3 regions of the Actinoallomurus acanthiterrae genome follow, and region 2 is predicted to be linked to each of the others. Evidence: riboswitches for the same ligand, from Rfam matches in the RefSeq annotation. Region 2 holds a riboswitch; each other region holds the start of a gene.
What was found. Region 2 has a riboswitch for cobalamin ahead of cobN (cobaltochelatase subunit CobN). Riboswitches for the same ligand answer to the same signal wherever they lie in the genome.
Positions count from the first base shown of each region.

Region 1 (4,974 bases), 730 kb from region 2:
ATCGGCCGCAGGGTCAGGTCCATGCCGGGGTCGAGCAGGCTCATGAGCCCTCCTTCGTCGGGGGAGCGGCCAGGCGCACTGTGCTCATGATTCGCTCGCTGCGCTCGCTCATTGGCACGCCTCGCAGGTCTCGGGGTTCTCCAGGGAGCACATGAGCGTCTCCTGGACGGGGGCGACGGTCGTCTGCGCGATCCGGGTGGCCGGCCGTGACCGCAGGTAGTACGTGGTCTTGAGACCTGACCTCCAGGCGTAGGCGTACATCGAGGACAGCTTCCCGATGGTCGGGCTCGCCATGAACAGGTTCAGCGACTGGGACTGGTCGATGTAGGGCGTACGAGCCGCGGCCAGGTCGATCAGCGCCTTCTGCGGGAGTTCCCACGCGGTGCGGTACAGCCGCCGCAGCTCTTCCGGGAGCTCCGCGATCTCCTGCACCGATCCGTCGGCGCGCTTGATCGCGTCGCGCACCCGCGGCGTCCACCGCCCGCGCGCCTTCAGGTCCGCCACCAGGTAGGTGTTGATCTGCAGGAACTCCCCCGACAGGGTCTCGCGCTTGAAGACGTTGGACACCTGCGGCTCGACGCACTCGTAGCAGCCGGCGATGGAGGCGATGGTCGCGGTCGGCGCGATCGCGACCAGCAGCGAGTTGCGCAGCCCGACCTCGCCGATCCGGGCCCGCAGCGTCTCCCACTCGGCGGCGTGGACCGGTACGGCGTCCGGCCAGTGGTCGGGGTGCAGGACGCCGCGGGCGGCGCGCGTCCGGTCGTAGGAGGGGTGCGGGCCGTAGGTCGCGGCCAGCGCCGCGGACTCCCCGTAGGCGGCGAGCGCGATCTCCTCGGCGATGCGCGTGGAAAACGCGAGCGCCTCGGGTGAGTCGAAGGGCAGCCGCAGCCGGAAGAACACGTCCGCCAGGCCCATCACGCCGAGCCCGATCGGCCGCCACCGCCGGTTCGCCGTCGCCGCCTCCGGCGTCGGGTAGAAGCCGCGGTCGATCGTCCGGTCCAGGAACCGCACCGCCGTACGCGCGGTCGCCCGCAGCCGCGCCCAGTCGAGGTCGTCGTCGGTCACGTGGGCGGCGAGGTTGATCGAGCCGAGGTTGCACACCGCGGTCTCGGCGTCGTGGGTGACCTCGAGGATCTCGGTGCACAGGTTGGACAGGTGCACGACGTTGCCGGGCTCGGCGGTCTGGTTGCAGGCGCGGTTGGCGGCGTCCTTGAACGTCATCCAGCCGTTGCCGGTCTGGGCGAGGGTGCGCATCATCGCCCCGTAGAGCTGCCGCGCCGGGACCTGCCGGACGAACCGGCCCTCGGCCTCGGCCGCCCGGTAGGCGCGGTCGAACTCCTCGCCCCACAGGTCCACCAGCTCCGGCACCTGCTTGGGATCGAACAGCGACCAGGTCGCGTCCGCCTCGACCCGGCGCATGAACTCGTCCGGCACCCAGTTGGCCAGGTTGAGGTTGTGCGTACGCCGCGCGTCCTCGCCGGTGTTGTCCCGGAGCTCGAGGAACTCCTCCACGTCGGCGTGCCAGGGCTCGAGGTAGACGCACGCGGCGCCCTTGCGCCGGCCGCCCTGGTTGACCGCCGCGACGCTCGCGTCCAGCGTCCGCAGCCACGGCACGATCCCGTTGGAGTGCCCGTTCGTGCCCCGGATCAGCGAGCCCCGGCTCCGCACCCGGCTCCAGGAGATCCCGATGCCGCCGGCGTACTTGCTCAGCCGGGCCACCTGGCCGTACCGCTCGTAGATGGCCTCCAGCTCGTCGCGCGGGGAGTCCAGCAGGAAGCAGGAGGACAGCTGCGGGCGGGCGGCCCCGGAGTTGAACAGCGTCGGCGAACTCGGCAGGTACGCCAGCCGCGACATCAGGCCGTACAGCTCCGCCGCCTCGGCCACGCTCTCGGCCAGCCCGCAGGCCACCCGCAGGAAGAAGTGCTGCGGGCGCTCCAGCACCCGCCGCGTCGTCGGATGCCGCAGCAGGTACCGGTCATAGACGGTGCGCAGCCCGAAGTAGGTGAACCGGTCGTCGGCGTCATGGTCGACCAGCGCGTCCAGCGCCGCCGCGCTACCGGCGACGAACCCCGCGGTCTGCTCGTTGAGCAGCCCCTGCCCATGGGCCACCGCGACGGACTCGGTGAACGTCACCGGCCCGGTCTCCGCCGCGATCGACCGGGCGAGCAGCCGGGCCGCCACCGTCGAGTAGACCGGGTCGGTGACGACCAGCGCGGCGGCCCGCCGTACGGCCTCGGCCAGATCACCGGCTCCGGTGATGAGCGCCGGATCGGCCTCCGGCAGTCTGGCGCAGACACGCTCGACCTCGGAAGCGGCGGTGGCCGGGTTGGGCGCGATGAGCTGTTGTGTCACGTGCTCTCCTCGTGGGCTTCACCCTCGCGGAACGGACGCGCACGGACGGCAGGCTCCGCCGCCGGCCCTCCCGCGAGGCCTGGACGACCGCGCGCTCTCGCGCACGGGTCGCTGGCAGGTCTTCGGACTCGCGGGCACGCCTGCCAGGGCAGACGCCTAGTGGCCGTCGCTTCCCAGGCCCGATCGAGCCCAGTGCCATTGACGGCGGTCGTTCCCGCTCACCGCTGCGGGGCAGTCCCGGAATTCCACCGGGTTCCCTCTTACGACACCTGTCCCAGAAGGAACAGGTGAACCAGCAACAACGAGAACCATACATGTAGGGGGTAGAGGAGCGCACCACCACTAGATATTGGGCGTGTTGCGGAAGGGAGCCTGCGAGCCGCGCGCGCCGAAACGGCCCTCGGCGGTGATCCGCCGAGGGCCTTCGGGAGGTGCGTCCTACGCCGTGACCGGTGCCTGCGCGGTCCGGGGACCTTCGGCCGTACGGGCGAGCAGTCGTTCGGCCATCGGCGCGAAGCACAGGCCGATCGCGGCCCACATGATCGCCTGCGCGGCCACCGAGTACAGGCGGAAGGAGAACAGCACGTCCGCCGGGAAACCCGGATAGACGATCTGCCCCTGCTGGTTCTTCAGCGGGAGCGGTGTCTCCGTCGCGTGCCTGCCGTACTCGTGGACGTTCGCCGACAGGTGCCCGAACGAGGGAAGCACGGCCATCACGACCCCGAGCGCCACGACGCAGGCCAGCCCGGCCAGCAGGGTCGAGTTCCAGTTCCCGAAGCGGGGCTTGAGCTTCTGGCCGAGCCAGACCGCCAGGATCAGGAACAGGATGGAGAACCCGACCATCAGCAGGTACAGGCCACCTCGGTCGCGGATGGTCTCGTGGTGGCCGACCGCGGGCGGATCGGCCGGGTACTTGGCGAAGGGGATCAGGTAGAACCCCAGGAACCCGCCGAGGGCGACCAGCAGCGCCAGCGTCCGTGGCCGCAGGTTCCCGGTGCGGCCGCAGGCCAGGATGTAGGCGACCGCGTACAGGGCGCCCATCGCGGCGCCGAACAGGATGACGCCGACGCCGGCGCCGACGTTCGCCTGGATGGTGCGGCTGAAGAGGTCCGGGTGGGCGGCCTCGGGCGTGATGCCCGCCGCCTTGTCGAGCATCGCCTGCGCGGCGTCCCGGCCGCTCTCATAGTCGACGGCGGCCTGGATCTGCGGTTCGGCGAAGATCCGCGCGAAGACGAACGCCAGGATTCCACCGATCGCGCCCACGAGCAGCCCACGCAGGATGAATCGCCGTTCCACGGCGTACTCCTAAAGGTGTGGCGTCGCGGACGGGATCAGTGGCAGGGGAACCCGAGGAGGTGCCGGGCGTCGTGGACGAACTCGTGGATGGCCATGTTGTTGCCGAAGACCGAGGTCGCGCCCTGGTCGACGCCGATGAAGTAGTACACGGCCAGGCCGAGCAGCACGGTGCCGAACAGCCACAGGGCGGCCCGGGTACGGGTAACCACGACGGGAGTCGTACGGCGGGTGGGCAGCGTCGAGGTCGTCATGTCACAGCCTCCTCAAGGGATCCAGCGTCCCTGTCACGGGTGGAGCGCTTAGATGGCGGAGGGTCTGACTACCCGGCTCGAGGCCGGAACACAGTGGCGCGACCGTGCCGGATTTGCACCGGCTTCCTCTTACCATCACGTTCGTCCGGATCGTACGACCGAAAGTCGGCACCGTCAACGTCGCAGGAGGTCACCTACCCCATGACCGTACGGCTCGCGCTCATCGCGCACGCGGCCACCCGCGCCACCCGCGAGGCCCGCTTCCCCGATGACGAACCCCTCGACACGCACGGCGCCGAAGCGGCCACGGCCGCCGCGGGGGCGCTGCGCCGCGTCACGGCGGCCTACCGCGGGCCCGAGGAACGCTGCCGTCAGACCGCCGCCGCGCTCGGCCTCGACGCGGCGACCGCGCCCGCCCTGGCCGACCTCGACGCGGGCACCTGGCGAGGCAGAACCCTCACCGAAGTGGAGGCGGACCACCCCGCTGACCTGTACGCATGGCTGACCGACCCCCACGCGGCCCCGCACGACGGCGAGTCGCTGTCCGGACTGCTCGCCCGCGTCGCGCAGTGGCTGACCGAACTCCCCACCGACGCCGCCAGGGTCGTGGCCGTCACCCACCCCGCGATCATCCGTGCCGCCGTCCTCCACACGCTGGGCGCCCCGCCCGAATGCTTCTGGCGCCTCGACGTGAGCCCCCTGTCGCAGACCTGGCTGACACGCCACGGCGGACGCTGGCAGCTACGCGAGACCGGTCACGCACTCACCGCGCCGTCCGCGGACCGCGGTTGGCGAGGAGTTCGGTGAGCAGGTTCTCCCATTGCCAGGCGATGGTGGTGACGTCGTAGCGGGCGGCGGCCTGGTGGGCGGCCGCGCCCATGGCACGGCGTTTGGCGGGGTCGTCGATGAGTTCGCCGAGGGCGTCGGCCAGCGCGTCGGTGTCGGCGGGTGGTACGAGGAGTCCGGTGCGGCCGTGGGTGATGATCTCGCGGGGGCCGTGTGGGCAGTCGAAGCTGACGGCCGGGACGCCGCAGGCGAAGGCCTCGATGATGGTCATGCCGAAGCCTTCGAAGGA
Region 1 is NZ_BAAHCO010000001.1:2,119,640-2,124,613, reverse strand. Features, by position in the region: gene ACYVF7_RS10425 (ribonucleotide-diphosphate reductase subunit beta) at 1-44, opposite strand, end outside; gene ACYVF7_RS10420 (ribonucleoside-diphosphate reductase subunit alpha) at 109-2,352, opposite strand; cobalamin riboswitch at 2,449-2,664, opposite strand; gene ACYVF7_RS10415 (CbtA family protein) at 2,791-3,648, opposite strand; gene ACYVF7_RS10410 (CbtB domain-containing protein) at 3,684-3,899, opposite strand; gene ACYVF7_RS10405 (histidine phosphatase family protein) at 4,101-4,706, shown strand; gene ACYVF7_RS10400 (glycosyltransferase family 4 protein) at 4,663-4,974, opposite strand, start outside.
Region 1: another riboswitch for cobalamin. It lies ahead of ACYVF7_RS10420 (ribonucleoside-diphosphate reductase subunit alpha); the one in region 2 lies ahead of cobN (cobaltochelatase subunit CobN).

Region 2 (4,974 bases):
GACACTGCGCGGATACTCGCCGGTGTCGTCCAGGTGGCGCTGGATCAGCGAATCGGCGAGGGACACCCCGACGTCCCACGCCGTACGGGACGGGATCGCCTTCGGGTCGACGGAGTAGAAGTTACGGCCGGTCGGCAGCACGTTGACCAGCCCGCGCGTGGGCGAGCCGGACGGACCGGCGGGCACGTAGCCGCCGTCGAGCGCGTGCAGGACCGCGTCGATCTCCCGCGACGTGGCGTCCAGGCGCGGCACGACCTCGCGCGCGCCGAACTCCAGCAGGCGTACGACGTCGGGAACCTCATGGCCGAGCACCTCGGCGCAGACGGCGGTGGCCCGGGAGGCATCCCAGCCGAGCGTCTCCATGCCGACGACGAGCCGGCGCGCCACCGCCTCGAGGAGGTCGACCACGTCGGAGGCGGTCCGCGCGGGACCGTCCACGAGCTCGGCGAGCGCCGTGGCCTCCACCCGCGCGCCCGGTTCGGCGAGCAGCTCGCGCTCGTCCAGCCCGTAGGCCTGCGCGATCGCGGCGCGCAGGCCCGGCAGCGCGCCCGCCCGGCCCGCCCACACCTGCGCGGCGCGGAGCACGGCCAGCACCAGGTTGACGCGCTGCTCCGCCTCCGGAGCCTGGCCGAGGATGTGCAGGCCGTCGCGGATCTGGACGTCCTTGATCTCGCAGAGGTAGCCGTCGATGTGCAGGACGAAGTCGTCGAAGTCGCCCTCGCCCGGCTCGTCGCTGACGTGCAGGTCGTGGTGGAGCTCGGCGGCCTTCACCAGCGTCCAGATCTGGGCGCGCACGGTGGGCAGCTTCGCCGGGTCCATCGCCTGGACGGTGGCGTACTCGTCGAGGAGCTGTTCGAGCTTGGCCAGGTCCCCGTACGTGTCGGCGCGCGCCATCGGCGGCACCAGATGGTCGACGACCACAGCGTGGCCGCGCCGTTTCGCCTGGGTGCCCTCGCCCGGGTCGTTGACGATGAACGGGTAGACGAGCGGCAGGTCGCCGAGGACCGCGTCCGGAGCGCATTCGTCCGACAGCCCGAGTCCCTTGCCGGGCAGCCACTCGAGCGTGCCGTGCTTACCGAGGTGGATCACCGCGTCGGCGCCGAACACCTCGTCCAGCCAGCGGTACGCCGCAAGGTAGTGGTGCGAGGGCGGCAGATCGGGGTCGTGGTAGATCGCCACCGGGTTCTCCCCGAACCCGCGCGGCGGCTGGATCATGAGCACGACGTTCCCGAACTGCAGCGACGCCAGCACGATCTCGTCGTTGTCGGTGTACAGCTCGCCCGGCGGCTCGCCCCAGTGCTCCCGCATGCCCTCGCGCAGCGACTCCGGCAGCGCGGTGAACCAGCGCTCGTAGTCCTTCAGGGGCACCCGGGCTGGCGCGGCACGCAGCTGCTCCTCGGTCAGCCACTCGACGTCGTGGCCGCCCGCCGCGATCAGCGAGTGGATCAGTGTGTCCCCGTCGGTGGGGTGTTCGCCGACGTCGTCAGCCGGCCTCGCGCAGCGCCGCGAGCAGGCGGACCGCCGAGACGGGCGTGTCCAGGCCGACGGCGTTGCCGACGCGGGCGTGCTTGGTCGGGTACGACGACAGCACGATCGCGAGCCTGCGCTCGGCGACCGGCGTGTGCCCGAGGCGTGCCTGGCGGACGGCGATCCCGGCGACGCGCGCGGCCCGCTCCGGGTCGGCGGCGTACACGGGGATGCCGTCCGGCCCCTCCTCCTTGAAGGAGAACGGCACCGAGATCAGCCTGCCGTCGAACTCGGGGATCGCGACCTGCATCGCGGCGTCCATCGGGGACAGCGCGGCGTCCGACGCCTCCCAGGTGGCACGGGACGTCGTCAGGCACAGCCCCTGGATGACGGGAACGTCCAGGGCGGCCAGCGCCCCGGCGTCCCACGCGTCCTCGTCGCCGCCCGCCGACGCGTCCGCGGCCACGGCCCCGCCCGCGGCGAGCACGGTGACGACGAGGGCGTCCGCCCGGCCCAGCAGTTCTAGGAGCTCTTCGTCGGCGGAACGCAGGGAGCCGCAGAAGACGGGCAGCGCGTTCGCGCCCAGCTCCACGATCCGCTCGCACAGCGTGTCCACGAACGCGGTGTTGCCGGACAGCTCGTGCGCCCGGTAGAAGACGACACCGACGGTCGGCCGGCCGTCCTTCGGCTCGACACCGGTCTGATGCACGCCGTACGCCGGCATCCGCTGCGGCGGCTCGAAGCCCTCACCCGTGAGCAGCACGGTGTCGGACAGGAAGCGGGCCAGCTCCCGCAGGTTGTCCACACCGCCCTCGCGCAGATAGTCCAGCGCCTCGGCGGCGACGCCGGCGGGCACCGTCGACAGCGCCATCAGCTCGGCGTCCGGAGCGGCCTCCCCGCCCAACGCGATCAGCGGCAGGCCCCGGCGACGCAGATCCGCCACGCCCTCCTGCCAGGTCTTCAGCCCGCCGAGCAGCCGGACCACCACGACATCGGCGCCCTCACAGAGCCCGTCGAGATCGGCGACGTCCAGCCGGGACGGGTTGCCGGTCACATATCCGGCGTTCGCGGAGCGGGCCGACAGGAGTTCGGTATCGGCCGTTGAGAGCAGCAGGACACGCACGCGTCGTTCCTTCCCTCGGGGGTCCTCGCCCCGGCTCGGGTAAAAGGTCACCGACAGCGGGAAGTCTCCTGACTCCCAGGTCACCGCTCCCCCGCGGCCTTCCAGCTGGTCGCCGTGGCCGTACGCGCGGGTTCGCTACCTGGTCACAGTTGCGGGACAGCCCCGGATTCCCACCGGGTTCCTTCCCTTCGCCGTCGCGCGCCCAGTCTACGAGGACGCCCCCGACCCCGCACCGCCCCAGGTCACCGGAACACCCGGCGCACCCGCACGGCTGCCGCGCCCCGCGGCTCTCTCCTCATCTCCGCCAGGACCTGGCGACGGGATCCCAGTCCGCCCCCACGATCTGCCCGGCCAGCAGCGGATCGGCGAACGCGGTCACCTCCGCGACGACCTCGGCGAAGTCGTCCGGATACGCGTCACCGTCCGGACCCAGCCTCCTCCGCCATTCACGGTAGATACGTCCTCGAAGATCGATGAGTGACCTGATGCTTTCGGAGAGCGGTCGTGGTTTCACTCCTCGGTGATGTGCCGCTTTGGTCACCGCGTCATGCAGCCCGGCACCGGAGAAGGCGTTGCTTCCCGCGAGTCGCCATACGTCGGCATAGTCACGTACCTACAGGAGAGGCATCGGCCATGTATCAAAGTATTACCAGGTCGACGCGAGCTGGTAATACTTTGATACACGCAGACCCTCCGCACCCTCCGCACCCTCCGCGGCCCGCCGGTCGGCGAGGGCCGCCGCGTACCGTGGAGGCCATGGGGAGTGCCGCTACCGTCAGTCAGACGGCCCGCGTACGGCCGTCGGTGCGGCTCGCGCCGTCGGTGGCACGCTGCGTCGGTTACCGGTACGAGGGCTTCGCCCCGGGGACGCATCGGGGGCTCCCGTCCCGGCACCTGACCGTGGTCCTCGGCCTGGACGCACCGACCCGTACGCTCGTCGGCGCGGACCGGACGCCGACCGCCTTCATGGCCCTCGTGGGAGGCATGCACACCTGGCCGGTGACCATCGCGCACGACGGTGACCTGGCCGGGATCCAGCTCGACCTCACGCCGGAGGGGGCGCGTTCCCTGTTCGGGCTGCCCGCCGGCGCGATCGGCGGGGCCGTCCTGTCCCTCGACGACCTGATCGGCCCGCGGGCCGGGGAACTGGTCGAACGCCTCACCGAGGCCACGACCTGGCGGGGACGATTCGCCGTAGTCGAGGACGTGCTGTCGCGCGGCATCGGCCGGCTGCCGGGACCGGCGCCCGAAATCGCGTACGCCTGGCAGCGGCTCGCCGAGACCGACGGGACCGTACGGATCGCCGACCTGGCGCGCGAGGTGGGCTGGAGCCGGCGGCACCTGGGCGAGCGGTTCGCCGCGGAGTACGGCCTGCGGCCCAAGGAGGCCGCCCGCGTGATGCGGTTCGAGCGGTCCAAACAGCTGCTCCAGCGGCCCGGCCGCCCGCCGCTCGCGGACGTCGCGGCCGCCTGCGGCTACTACGACCAGGCTCACCTGGCCCGCGATTGGAACGACCTGGCCGGGTGTCCCCCGTCGCTGTGGCTGGCCGACGAGGAGCTCCCATTCGTCCAAGGCGACGAGGACGCTCCACGGGAACGATGAGGGCATGAGCGAAACACGAATCTGGCCCGCACTCCGCTATAAGGACGCCCACGCCGCGATCCGGTTCCTCGTCGACGCCTTCGGGTTCGAGGAGGTCGCCGTCTACGAGAACGAAGGCCGGGTCGAGCACGCCGAGCTCCGCGCGCCGGGAGGCGGCGGCATCATGCTCGGCAGCGCCACCCGCACCGACAGCGCGATCGCCGACCTGCCGCCCGGCACGGGATCGGTGTACGTCGTGATCGACGAGCCCGACGCGCTGTACGAACGGGCGGTGGCGGCGGGGGCGACCGTCGTTCAGGGCCTGCGCGACGAGGACTACGGGTCGCGCGGGTTCACCGTCCGGGACCCCGAAGGCGTCTTCTGGAGCTTCGGCACCTACGCGGGCTCGGCGTCCTGACCGCAGGTCACGGGGTCAGGACGGGGCAGCCGAGCCACTCCTCGGCGTGCACCGGCGGGGGTGCGCCCTGGGACACCGCCATGCGCAGCGGCCAGAACGGCTCGCGGGACCCCTCCGCGGCGAGCCTCGCCAGGAACGCCGACGTCGAGAGCAGGACGCTCGCGCGGTGGCGGCGCACCCGCTCGGCCACCCCGGTGACCGAACGACGGCCGGAGTCGAGCACCGCGCTCGCCCCGGAGTACAGGGGCAGGAAGACGGTGTTGCGCAGCCCCACCGGGTCGTACGTCTTCGGCACGGAGAACAGCACGTCGTTCTCCCGCAGGCCGAACGGCTCCATCGCCAGGAACGACGCCTCCGGGTCGCCGTGCGCGTACAGCGCGCCGTA
Region 2 is NZ_BAAHCO010000001.1:2,850,369-2,855,342, reverse strand. Features, by position in the region: partial or broken gene cobN (cobaltochelatase subunit CobN) at 1-2,590, opposite strand, end outside; cobalamin riboswitch at 2,652-2,774, opposite strand; gene ACYVF7_RS13870 (hypothetical protein) at 2,886-3,104, opposite strand; gene ACYVF7_RS13865 (helix-turn-helix domain-containing protein) at 3,347-4,192, shown strand; gene ACYVF7_RS13860 (VOC family protein) at 4,197-4,589, shown strand; gene ACYVF7_RS13855 (AMP-binding protein) at 4,597-4,974, opposite strand, start outside.

Region 3 (4,974 bases), 3.4 Mb from region 2:
CTCGTCGGCGATCCCCAGCTCCTGGAGCAGCTCCAGCAGCTTGCCGAAGTGATGGTCCCAATACATGATCGCGCCGTCGAACCCGTTGATGAGGTGCTCGAAGTCGGCGCGATCGTTGATGGCGTCCGGCATGTTGTGTGGGACCGGCGACGTCCGGGGCCCGAACGCGTAGTGCAGGTCCAGCGCCGTCCGTGGCCCATAGATCTCGTGGTGCGCCTCGATGGCCTCCTGGTCCGGCCACGCCGGTGCCGGACCGGACTCGGCGGCCTTCCGCGTCCACTCCTCCGGCTGCAGGTAGTCCGTGTGCGGATCCCAGTACGTCAGGTGCAGGTACCAGTCCTCGTCCTGACCGTGCCGGCGCAGCCAGTCGAAGGCCACCTCGTTGATCTCCTCCGCGGTCTCGTCCGTGAGCCGGTCGGTGGCCCGTACCGACTCACGGAAGTTGCCCAGGAAGAAGTACGCCCGGTGCCGCTCGGCGAACATCGACACCGCGGCCAGGTAGTGCCCGTGTCGCTGTAGGTGCTGCCCCAGGAGGGGGCGCTCCTCCGGCGCGCCGTGCCCGGTGTCGAGCCGGAACCGGGCCGATTCGCCCCAGTGGCCGATCACGCCGTTGGTGATGCCGAACTGACCGCTGGTGAGCGCGGTGCGCGACGGGAGGCAGGGCGAGTCCGACGCGTAGTAGTGGTCGAAGACGACGCTGCGCTCCGCGAGCCGGTCGAGGTTCGGGGTCGTCGGCCGGGCGTATCCGTAGGGCCCGGTGTGGTCGGCGCGAAGGGTGTCGACGTCGACGTAGATGATCCGCATCATCTCTCCAAACGGGCGAGGGTGAGCTCGAGCCAGGCGATGTAGGCGGCCGTCGAGGCGTACCCGCGCTCGTGGGCCAGGGTCTGTACTTCGGCACACCAATCCGGGTCGAGCTCCGGGATCGGGCCGGTGGCAGGCGCGGGCGTCATGTCCGGTCCGGTCTTCTGCTTCAGCCGGTACTCCAGCTCCGTGCGCAGGACCTCGACGGCGATGTCCTTGCCGAACTGCCCGCCGAGGACGAACCGGATCGTGAAGTCCGGGTCCATCGGCCGGGGTGACGGCGTGAACGGGGAACGCGCCCAGGCCACGACGGCCCGCCGTCCCACCGCGGTCAGCCGGTACACCTTCGCGTCCGGGCCGGCGGGACGGTCCTCGAGCCGGTGCTGCAGATGGCCCTGTTGCTCCAGCCTCGCCAGCGTGCGGTAGATCGGCGACAACGAGGCCCGGTAGCCGAGGAAGATGCCATGCCTTTCGAGCCACGCCCGCAGGTCGTAGCCGGAGGCGGGTCGGCGTGCCAGAACGCCGAGGACGATCGCCTCGGTGTTGGTGAGATGAGTCGTGGTATCTATGTGCACTAGGCTATAGCGAGCCAATGGAAAGTCAAGTGATCACATGCCCGGATACTGCATGTCAGGCGGATGGTGCTGGGGGAGCCGGACGTGCCAGGGCCATGCGCCAGAGACTGTGGCTATGGCCGTGTGCATATACTGCCGAGAGCTTTTCCCGCAAGGACCCGTTGGGCGAGGGCTGTACCTGGATGAGGTCGGGGTCAGCGCGGCGCGAGCGCGCGGGCCGAGTCGTAGCCTCCGCTGACGACGGTGGGTTCGGTGTCGAACACCATGACCGACCGGGACGACGAGTACGGCGGCCATCCCGGGTCGTCGCCGTGGACCTACGATGACGCGCTGCGGGGCTCACCAGTGGTCGTGGTGGATCGTGGTCTCCAGGGGGCGGCGGTGGCGCCAGCCGTGCTGTTCGAGGTCCGGTACGGGTTCCAGGTGGGTGACCGGCCCGAGACACAGCCAGGCGACGGGCCGGATCCCGGTCGGGATACCGAGCAGTTGACGCAGATGCGGTTCGCGGTAGAAGGAGACCCAGCCGACGCCGAGGTTTTCGGCGGTGGCGGCCAGCCAGAGGTTCTGGATGGCCAGGCAGACCGAGTACAGTCCCGCGTCGGCGATGGCGTGTCGGCCCAAGACCGCGGGGCTGCCTCGGTCGGGATCGTAGGTGACCACGATCGACAGGCTGCTCTCCAGTACACCGTCGATCTTTATCCGGGCGAAACGGTCGGCGGCGGCTGTGGTGAGGGTGGCGGTGAACGTGGCGCGTTCGTGCTGGACGTGGTCGTAGAAGGCGTGCCGGACGGCCGGGTCCGCCACGATGATGAAGTCCCAGGGTTGGGAGAGCCCGACGCTGGGCGCGGCGTGCGCGGCCGTCAGGATCCGGTGGATGACGTCTTCTGGTATCGGCGCGCCGGTGAACTGGGCGCGCACGTCACGGCGACGGTGGACCACGTCGTAGATGCCGGGGTTCATGGGCAGGCTCCCGCTGCGTCAGGCCACCTTGGCGGTGGCCGGTGGAGCGAGGCCGGTCTTCGGACTTCCGGATCGATGCCTGACCATCCGCCTTCCCGGCCTGGCGGCCAGTGGCTGCGCGTGTGCGCGTGGACGGCGGCTCCCCGGTTACCGCGGCGGGCCCGTGCCGGAATTTCACCGGCTTCCCGATTCTCCCCTCGTAGGGGCACCTCGCGTCAGTTCATGCCGCCGCGAGCGTATCAATCCCCGCCGCCCCCGATCACCAGGAGACGGGCAGTTCCCGGAAGCCGCGGATCAGCAGGCCCGTCTTCCAGGCGAGATCCTGGTCCGCGACCTCGATCCGCAGCCCGGGCAGGCGCGTCACCAGCGTCTCCAGCGCGACCTGCAGCTCGGCCCGGGCAAGCTGCGAGCCGAGACAGAAGTGCACGCCGTGGCCGAACGCGATGTGCGGATTCGCCTCTCGGCGGATGTCGAGGGCCTCTGGGTGGTCGAACACCCCCTCGTCGTGGTTGGCGGAATTGATGGACGGGATCACCGCCTCGCCCGCCCGGATCAGCACGTCGCCGAGCTTGACGTCCTCGACCGCCATGCGGGGGATGCCGCTGACCGCGCCGAGCGGTGTGTGCCGGAGCAGTTCCTCCACCGCCTGCGGCACCAGGGACGGGTCGGCGCGGAGCGCGGCGAGCTGGTCCGGATGCCGGGCGAGGACGTAGGCGAAGTCGGCGATCTGGGTCGCCGCGGTCTCGTGGCCGGTTACCAGAAGCCCGACGCTGAACTCCACGAGTTCCTGCTCGGAGAGCCGGTCCTCCTGGTCCCGCGCCTGCACGAGCGCGGTGAGCAGATCGTCCCGGGATGCCTCGCGCCGCAGCGCGATGAGGCCGGCGAGGTACTCGTTGAGCTCCGCCACCGCCGCCCCGATCTCCTCCATCGGGAGCGCGGTCGTGGACAGCAGCGCGTCCGACAGCACCCGGAACCGATTTCGGTCTTCGAAGGGGACGCCGAGCAGCTCGCAGATGACCGTGACCGGGAGCGGCAGGGCGAACAGCGCCACCAGATCCGCCGGCGGTCCCTGCGCGAGCAGGCGATCGGCGAGGTCGTCCGCGATCGCAGTGATCCGGGGCCGCAGCGCTTCGACGCGCCGGGCCGTGAACGCCTTGGACACCAGGCTGCGGATGCGCGTGTGCTCGGGCGGGTCCATGCTCATCACCCCGGCCGGGAACAGCGGCATCGGGGTGAATCGGGGCGGGTCCTGGCTCGACGTCATCGCGCGGGCGCTGAACCGCTGGTCGGTCAGCACTTGGCGGACGTCGTCGTACCGCGTGACGAGCCAGGCGTCGCCGCCGTACGGCAGCCGGACCCTGCTGATCGGTTCGGTCTTCCGCAGGCGGCCGTACTCCGGTTCCATCTCCAGCCGGGTTCCGTCGCCGAATGGGTAGTCCGGTGCGGTCATGTCCTGTCCTTTCTCCGGTTCAGTCGTCTTCGGGGGCCAGCACAACGCCGTCCGCCGTGCTAATGCGGATCGCCTCCACCGGACATGACTCGGCGATGGCGATGAGCTTCGGGTCCGGCGCGGAGCGCGGGCGAAGGGGCCGCGATCGCGGGCCGTGGAGCCGGAAGTACTCCGGCGCGGTGCCGGCGCACATCCCGCTGCCGACGCAGTGCGGGGCGACCTCGACCTGCCAGGGGCCGGCGGCCTCGGTTTCATCGGACGGCCGGGTCATCGGGAGCGGTCCCGGCGCCCGAGCGGGGTGAGCGGCGGCTCGAGGGCGCCGTTCGCGGGGAGCGGCGGGGTTCCGGTGTCCACGGGCGCCGCCGTGGTCCCGGCGGCGGCGTCCGTGGCCGGGGTCCTGCCGAGGCGCCGGACCATCCAGGTGTAGGTCAGGTCGAGCGCGAAGATGGCGACATAGAGGAACGGCAGCAGTGTGGAGTGCCGGTACACCGGCGCGGGGGGATAGAACAGCACTCCGAGCGCGGCGAGCAGCGTGCCGCCCATCTTGGACAGGGCGATGCCGAGCGACTGGCCGGCGAGCGAGCGCCGGGCGTTCAGCATGCCGAGGAACAGGCCCGACATGGCGAGGTTCTGCACGAACGAGGCACGCACGCCGTACACGTCGTGGAACTCCTCGTTCAGGAGGACCACGGTGGCGCCGGTGATGGCCAGCGAGGCCGCGAACATCGCGTAGAAGCCGGCCCGGCCACACCAGGACACCAGCCACGAGAACTGCGCCGGCCCGTACCGCAGCGTCTGCCAGAGGATGACGAGGTCGAAGGCGAACCACACGAAGTTGACGACGAACTGCGCGGCCAGCTTGACCGGGTCGTGGTGCGGCGGCAGCGCGACGAACGTGTAGAAGAACTCCCAGGCCAGGTTGGCGCTGAGCGCGACGATCGGCATGCCGTACACGCGGCTGCGGCCGCCCTCGCGGATGATCAGGATGTACGCCACGGTCCACAGCAGGCCGGCGAACGACTGGATGACGATACCGATCACGATCGGATCCTTCCGGAGGTGAGGGGGCCGTCCTCAGGGCCGCCGCCTCGAAGCCGGCGCGGCCCTCGCGGGCCAGGGCGAGGAGGTAGCCGGTGACCTGGGTCGCCGCCGGGCGGCCCTGGGCCGGCGAAGGTATCTCGTTGG
Region 3 is NZ_BAAHCO010000001.1:6,237,746-6,242,719, reverse strand. Features, by position in the region: gene ACYVF7_RS29650 (sulfatase family protein) at 1-807, opposite strand, end outside; gene ACYVF7_RS29645 (PadR family transcriptional regulator) at 804-1,379, opposite strand; gene bluB (5,6-dimethylbenzimidazole synthase) at 1,719-2,339, opposite strand; cobalamin riboswitch at 2,373-2,567, opposite strand; gene ACYVF7_RS29635 (cytochrome P450) at 2,599-3,789, opposite strand; gene ACYVF7_RS29630 (ferredoxin) at 3,809-4,060, opposite strand; gene ACYVF7_RS29625 (transmembrane-type terpene cyclase) at 4,057-4,830, opposite strand.
Region 3: another riboswitch for cobalamin. It lies ahead of bluB (5,6-dimethylbenzimidazole synthase); the one in region 2 lies ahead of cobN (cobaltochelatase subunit CobN).